Spartinivicinus poritis: one gene and its partner. The protein of the gene in region 2 interacts with the protein of the main gene of each other region in a pairwise test. Links are inferred from orthologs where the notes say so. Each region holds a gene or a part of one and is shown on either strand. Other genes may lie near its edges.

The links.
Region 1: the proteins of gyrB (region 2) and gyrA interact in binary tests that used the Escherichia coli proteins (3 or more experiments, as listed by UniProt). The link is inferred for Spartinivicinus poritis from one-to-one orthologs.

The regions. Positions count from the first base shown.
Region 1 is NZ_JAPMOU010000010.1:49,354-52,830, forward strand. Bases 50-3,197 are described here. They hold gyrA (DNA gyrase subunit A), read right to left. Parts: upstream 2,881-3,197; coding sequence 250-2,880; downstream 50-249. Other genes in these bases: serC (3-phosphoserine/phosphohydroxythreonine transaminase), read right to left, coding at 50-126; mtnA (S-methyl-5-thioribose-1-phosphate isomerase), read right to left, coding at 3,142-3,197. Outside these bases: more of serC, read right to left, coding at 1-49; more of mtnA, read right to left, coding at 3,198-3,477. UniProt on the Escherichia coli protein: A type II topoisomerase that negatively supercoils closed circular double-stranded (ds) DNA in an ATP-dependent manner to maintain chromosomes in an underwound state.
Region 2 is NZ_JAPMOU010000024.1:10,864-14,248, reverse strand. What follows is about bases 79-3,134. They hold gyrB (DNA topoisomerase (ATP-hydrolyzing) subunit B), read right to left. Parts: upstream 2,783-3,134; coding sequence 374-2,782; downstream 79-373. Other genes in these bases: recF (DNA replication/repair protein RecF), read right to left, coding at 2,815-3,134. In the rest of the region: ORQ98_RS17440 (LSm family protein), read right to left, coding at 1-58; more of recF, read right to left, coding at 3,135-3,385. UniProt on the Escherichia coli protein: DNA gyrase negatively supercoils closed circular double-stranded DNA in an ATP-dependent manner to maintain chromosomes in an underwound state.

The DNA of each region.
Region 1 (3,477 bases), on a different replicon or contig from region 2:
GCGATGGCTCACCTCCATCACTGAAACCCCTCTTCCCTGCCAATCCAACAGTTCCTGTTGTGCCTGCGCCAAAACTGCCTCAGGCATCGTGGCTGGACCTGAGCAAAAATTAAAAGCACGGCTCATAAACGTATTACTCCTCAGCAGGTAAACACCCAAGCACTTTTTTGTTATTACCCAATTAACTTATGGTCAACTCAAATATAAAGGGCCAGAATGCCTGGCCCTTTATTTAATCGTAGTTAGCAGTTATTCATCGACTGCTGGCAAGTCATCTTCAGGGCTTGCCGCTTCATCAGTCGTATCAGCATCAATCACATCATCAGCGGCTTCATCATCCTCAATCACTTCTCCAGGCTCAGCGACTCGCTCAATACCCACCAAGTGCTCATCACCCGCTAGTTTAATTAAGCGAACACCCTGAGTATTTCGACTTAAAATCGAAATTTCATCTACTCGGGTTCTCACTAAAGTGCCTTGATCAGAGATCAGCATCATTTCATCACCGTCATCGACCAACGTGGCACCCACTAGCAAGCCATTCCGCTCATTGCTTTGCATGGCAATAACGCCCTGACCACCTCTACCATAAACAGGGAAGTCTTCCAGGCGGGTACGTTTACCATAACCATTTTCACTGGCCGTTAGTACTTGGCCAGTCTCGCCAGGAATAATCAATGAAATAACTTGCTGGCCTTCTTGCAGTTTAATTCCACGCACACCACGGGCAGTTCTGCCCATTGCTCGCACATCAGCTTCTTTAAAGCGAATGGCTTTACCCGCACTACTGAATAACATGGCATCTCTTTCACCATCAGTAATAGCAGCTGCCACTAGATGGTCATCATCATCTAGGTCTACTGCAATTAACCCTGAAGAGCGAGGGCGACTGAACTGCTCCAATGGCGTTTTCTTCACTGTACCTTTAGAGGTTGCCATAAAGACAAAGTGGCCATCGTTATACTCTTCAACTGGCAAAATAGTAGAAATCCGTTCACCTTCTTCTAGCGGCAAAATATTATTAACTGGACGACCACGGGAAGTACGGGTTGCTTGAGGAATTTCATACACTTTCAGCCAGTAGACTTTTCCTCTGGTTGAGAAGCACAGAATTTGGGTATGGGTGTTAGCCACTAACAAGTGCTCAATAAAGTCTTCATCTTTAACCCCACTGGCAGATTTACCTCGACCACCCCGTCGCTGTGCTTGATAAGTGTCTAGTGGTGTGGTTTTAGCGTAACCACCATGAGAAATTGTCACCACCATGTCTTCTTCGGTGATTAAATCCTCAACGGTTAAATCCTGGCGAGAGCTAGTGATCACCGTCCGGCGCTCATCACCATAATTTTCCTTGATCACTTCCAACTCTTCACGAATGACTTCCAACAAGCGCTCAGGACTGGCCAGAATCAAACCAAGTTCAGCAATCTTATCCAGCAACTGCTTGTACTCTTCCAGCAGCTTATCATGCTCAAGACCCGTCAACTTGTGCAAACGAAGGTCTAAAATAGCTTGGGCTTGAACAGGTGATAAGTAATAATGTCCATCACGCAAGCCGTATTGAGCTGGTAGTTCATCCGGACGACAGGAGTCAGCTCCAGCCTTATCCAACATGGACAATACCAATCCTGCCTGCCAAGGCGTATTAATTAATTTCTCTTTGGCCTCTGCTGGTGTAGGGGACTCTTTTATAAGTTGAATAACCGGATCAATATTGGATAGCGCAACCGCTTGTCCTTCTAAGATGTGGCCGCGCTCTCTGGCTTTACGCAGCTCATAGACTGTACGACGAGTAACAACTTCTCGACGATGACGAACAAAGGCTTCTAGAATTTCTTTCAGGTTTAACAGCTTCGGCTGGCCATCAACCAGCGCTACCATATTTATCCCAAATACCGACTCAAGCTGGGTTTGGGCATATAGATTATTTAAGATTACCTCACCTACTTCACCACGACGCAGCTCAATAACTACTCGCATACCATCTTTATCCGACTCATCACGGATTTCGGTGATACCTTCAATTTTTTTCTCTTTAACTAACTCTGCTATGCGCTCAATCAGTCGGGCTTTATTTAATTGGTAAGGAATTTCAGTGATGATAATGGTTTGTTTATTTTTCTTTTCATCAACTTCAATATCAGCTTTAGCCCGTACATAAATACGCCCCCGCCCCGTACGGTAAGCCTGTAAAATGCCCGCACGGCCATTAATGGTGGCTCCCGTAGGAAAGTCTGGGCCAGGGACATACTCCATTAAGCCATCAATATCTAGCTCTGGGTTTTCTATTAGCGCTAGGCAGGCATTAACCACTTCATTGAGGTTATGAGGTGGAATATTGGTCGCCATACCTACAGCAATACCTGACGAACCATTAACCAACAGGTTAGGAATCCGAGTAGGCATTACAACTGGAATCTGCTCAGAACCGTCATAGTTAGGTACAAAATCAACGGTTTCTTTTTCAAGATCCGCCATGATGTCATGGGAGATTTTTTCCATGCGAATTTCGGTATAACGCATGGCTGCTGCCGAGTCACCATCAACAGAACCAAAGTTCCCTTGCCCATCCACCAGGGTGTAGCGCATTGAAAAAGGCTGCGCTAATCGGACAATCGTGTCGTATACAGCAGAGTCACCATGAGGGTGGTATTTACCAATGACATCACCCACCACCCGAGCAGATTTTTTATACGGTTTGTTCCAGTCATTGCTTAGCTCGCCCATGGCAAATAACACACGGCGATGAACCGGCTTCAAGCCATCCCGAACATCTGGTAAGGCACGCCCCACAATTACACTCATCGCATAATCCAAATAGGACTGCTTCAGTTCATCTTCGATATTGACTGGAAGGACTTCTTTGGCAATTTCACCCATTATGGAATACGTTCCTTAATTTTGAATACAAGCTAAAAGCCAACTGCGCCTGTAACGACATAAGGATCAGGCATCGGCACTGTTTAGAAATAAGTATAAAAAGTCTTGGCTTGATAAATGACAAAACGGTTTTTCAACAATAAGAAATGGACGCCAAGTATACCTCAAATCGTAGCCGCTGTATATTCAATAGCAGCGGGCTAACTCTATGATTTGCAGACTTTTTATCGTTTCTTCAGAAGTGACTGGCCAGTAATAATTTTAAACAGCACGAGCCTCAAACAACTTTTTCAATTTTTCTACTGTTGGATTAGCCACAACACCTTGTTCAGTCACAATAAAGTCCACCAGTTCAGCCGGGGTAATATCAAAAACGGGGTTATTGACAGCCACGCTATCTGGCGCCAACTGCCGTTCAGCTAAATAACATAACTCAGTTGCTTCTCGATATTCTAATGGGATATCACTACCACTCGCCATGGATAAGTCACAGGTTGACAATGGGGCAACCACCATCAACTTAGCCTGATGATAACGTGCCAGCACAGCCAAACTATAAGTACCAATTTTATTAGCTACATCGCCATTGGCTGTTAT
Region 2 (3,385 bases):
GCGCGCCTCCAACCCCTATAGCAATTATTACAACTAATACAATAATAAATTTTAACATTTTATTTGCCCTATCCACCCAGAGGCTGTTGTTGTTTTTGTGTAATATAAAAATACTATTATTTTAAACAGTATATTAATTTAAAACAAAACTACTCTACTTCAAATGTAGTCGTAATTTTCTTTATTTTAAATGGTGATGAGTTGATTTGAGTGGGTCTTTAGAAGACTGTTTTACATTAGTGAAAAAACTAACAACAAGATAAGTATGCAAACATAGAGGGCAAGTAAGAATTTCTTAATATTATTAAGCTGACAAAAATGGGGCTTTAATTTTGCCCCATTTTTTTATTTTTAATTAAAGAATATTTTTTATTTATATATCAAGATTATTTACTCTTAATGCATTATCTTCTATGAAGTTCCTTCTTGGTTCTACCTGGTCACCCATCAATGTAGTGAAGATCTGGTCTGCTGCAATAGCGTCTTCGATTGACACTTTCAACATACGCCGTACTTCTGGGTCCATAGTTGTTTCCCACAGTTGACCTGGGTTCATTTCTCCCAAGCCTTTATAACGCTGAATTGTAAAGCGCTTAGTGGTTTCTTTCATCAACCAATCTAAAGCAGCTTCAAAGCTGTCTACAGGGTGTTTCCTTTCACCTTTAGCAACATAAGCGGTTTCTTCTAATAAACCAGAGAGCTTCTCCCCTAGCTTGACCATATTGCTATAGTCATTGGAAATAAAGAACTCTGTTGACAACGGATAGTCATAGTCAACTCCATGATGAGTTAACTTAACCACTGGTAACCATACTTGATGCTCTTTGTCATACTGGGCCTCTACTTTATAGAGCTTTCCAGATTTTCCTTCTACCTCAAGTGCTTTATTTAAATTTACAGCCCAGTTTGTTATTAGTTGCTGATCTTTCAAGCCTTCTTCTGTAATTGCTTCACTGTAGACAACATTCTTCAATACTTCTGAAGGATAAAGTTGTGAAAGCTTATTGATGGCGGATTCTATTTTGCGATAAGCACTTACCAACTCTTCTAGCTGTACACCACCAATTCCAGGAGCATCTTCATTTACATGTAGTGCAGCATTTTCTAGAGCTGCTTGTATTAAATAATCATCTAAAGCAGCTTCATCTTTTATGTAGTTCTCTTGTTTCCCTCGCTTCACTTTGTACAAAGGAGGTTGGGCAATATAGACATAGCCATGCTCAATTAACTCTGGCATTTGTCTAAAGAAGAAAGTGAGTAATAGTGTTCGTATATGCGAGCCATCAACATCAGCATCAGTCATGATAATAATATTGTGATAACGCAGCTTTTCCAGATTAAACTCTTCTCTGCCAATACCACAACCTAACGCAGTAATTAAGGTGCCAACCTCAGCAGAAGAAAGCATTTTATCAAAACGCGCTTTTTCAACATTTAAGATTTTACCTTTCAGAGGAAGGATCGCCTGTGTTTTTCGATTGCGCCCTTGCTTAGCTGAGCCACCCGCAGAGTCACCCTCCACAATATAGAGTTCAGATAAAGCTGGGTCTTTTTCCTGGCAATCTGCAAGCTTACCTGGTAGGCCAGCAATATCCAGTACACCTTTACGACGAGTCATTTCTCTTGCTTTACGCGCTGCTTCTCGTGCCCGAGCAGCATCAACCATCTTAGAAACAATAGACTTTGACTCTTGTGGGTTTTCAAGTAGGTAATCAGAGAGAAGCTTATTCATCTCTTGCTCTACTGCAGACTTAACTTCTGAAGAAACCAGTTTATCTTTGGTCTGAGAAGAGAACTTAGGATCGGGCACTTTAACAGAGATAATGGCAGTTAACCCTTCCCTGGCATCATCACCAGTAGTGTTAACTTTTTGTTTCATTAGATTTTCTTTTTCAATATAAGAGTTCAGAGTTCTGGTAAGCGCCCCACGAAAACCAGCCAAGTGAGTACCGCCATCACGCTGAGGAATATTGTTAGTAAAACAATAAATATTTTCCTGAAATCCATCATTCCATTGCATCGCAATTTCTACACCAATGCCATCTTCCCTTTGCGTGGTAAAGTGAAATACTTTGTTGATGGGATTTTTATTTTGATTAAGAAACTCAACAAATGCTTCTAATCCACCATCATATTTAAATTCATCTTCCTTACCGCTACGCTCATCCTTAAGGTGAATACAAACACCAGAGTTAAGGAAAGATAGTTCCCGTAAGCGTTTGGCCAGAATATCGTAGCTAAAATTAATGTTGGTAAAGGTTTCTTCTGAAGGATAAAACTGTATTTCAGTACCTGAGTAGTCAGTGTCACCAATAACAGCTAATTGTTCTCTCGATACTCCATGATCATAAATTTGCTGATGCACCTTGCCATTTCGGCGTATTGTTAAGCGAAGTTCTCTAGATAGTGCATTTACTACAGAAACCCCCACACCATGCAAGCCACCCGATACTTTATAAGTGTTATCGTCAAACTTACCACCCGCATGTAGTACAGTCATGATAACTTCAGCAGCAGACATCCCCTCTTCTTCATGGATATCTACTGGAATTCCACGACCATTATCTTTAACAGTTACCGAGTTATCAGGGTGAATGATGATATCAATTTTTGAGCAAAATCCTGCAAGTGCCTCATCAATTGAGTTGTCTACAATTTCAAAAACCATATGGTGAAGACCAGTACCATCGTCCGTATCACCAATGTACATTCCTGGTCTTTTACGAACTGCATCCAAGCCTTTTAAAACTTTAATATTTGATGCATCGTAATTTGTGGTCATACACGATAACTCCTGCTTTGAAAGGATAGCTTTCAGCCTTTTTTAGGCCTATCAAGTGGTCTGATTTGCCCATGTTCCACGTGAAACATCTTTACATCTTTTGTTTCATGCCATTCATAATCTAAAGATGTCTCTTCAACACATGTTATGAATGCTTGGCAATTCATTGTTTCAATAAGCTGACACAGCTTACTTTTCTTTTCATTATCTAACTCTGCTGCAATATCATCGATTAGATAAATACTCTGCTGGTTAGTAAATTTATTGAATAAAAAGCCTTGAGCAATTTTTAGTGCTGCTGTTACTAGCTTTAATTGTCCTCTTGAAAGTATTTCATCAGCTGACAAACCATCGACTTTTACCTTTATGTCTGCACGATGTGGGCCATATAAAGTGCGATGCTGGTTTTGCTCTTTATCAAAATTTGATGTAAGCAAGTCAAGCAATTCTACTTTCTTATCCCAGCCTGGATAGTAACTTAACGAGAGATCTGGTAAATCGATTAATTGAGAAACAATTTCATTAAAAACTGGGACAAATTGATCGATATAAAGCTGGCGTTGCTGATCAATTTTATTGGCTAAGTTAGCTAAAGATTCACTC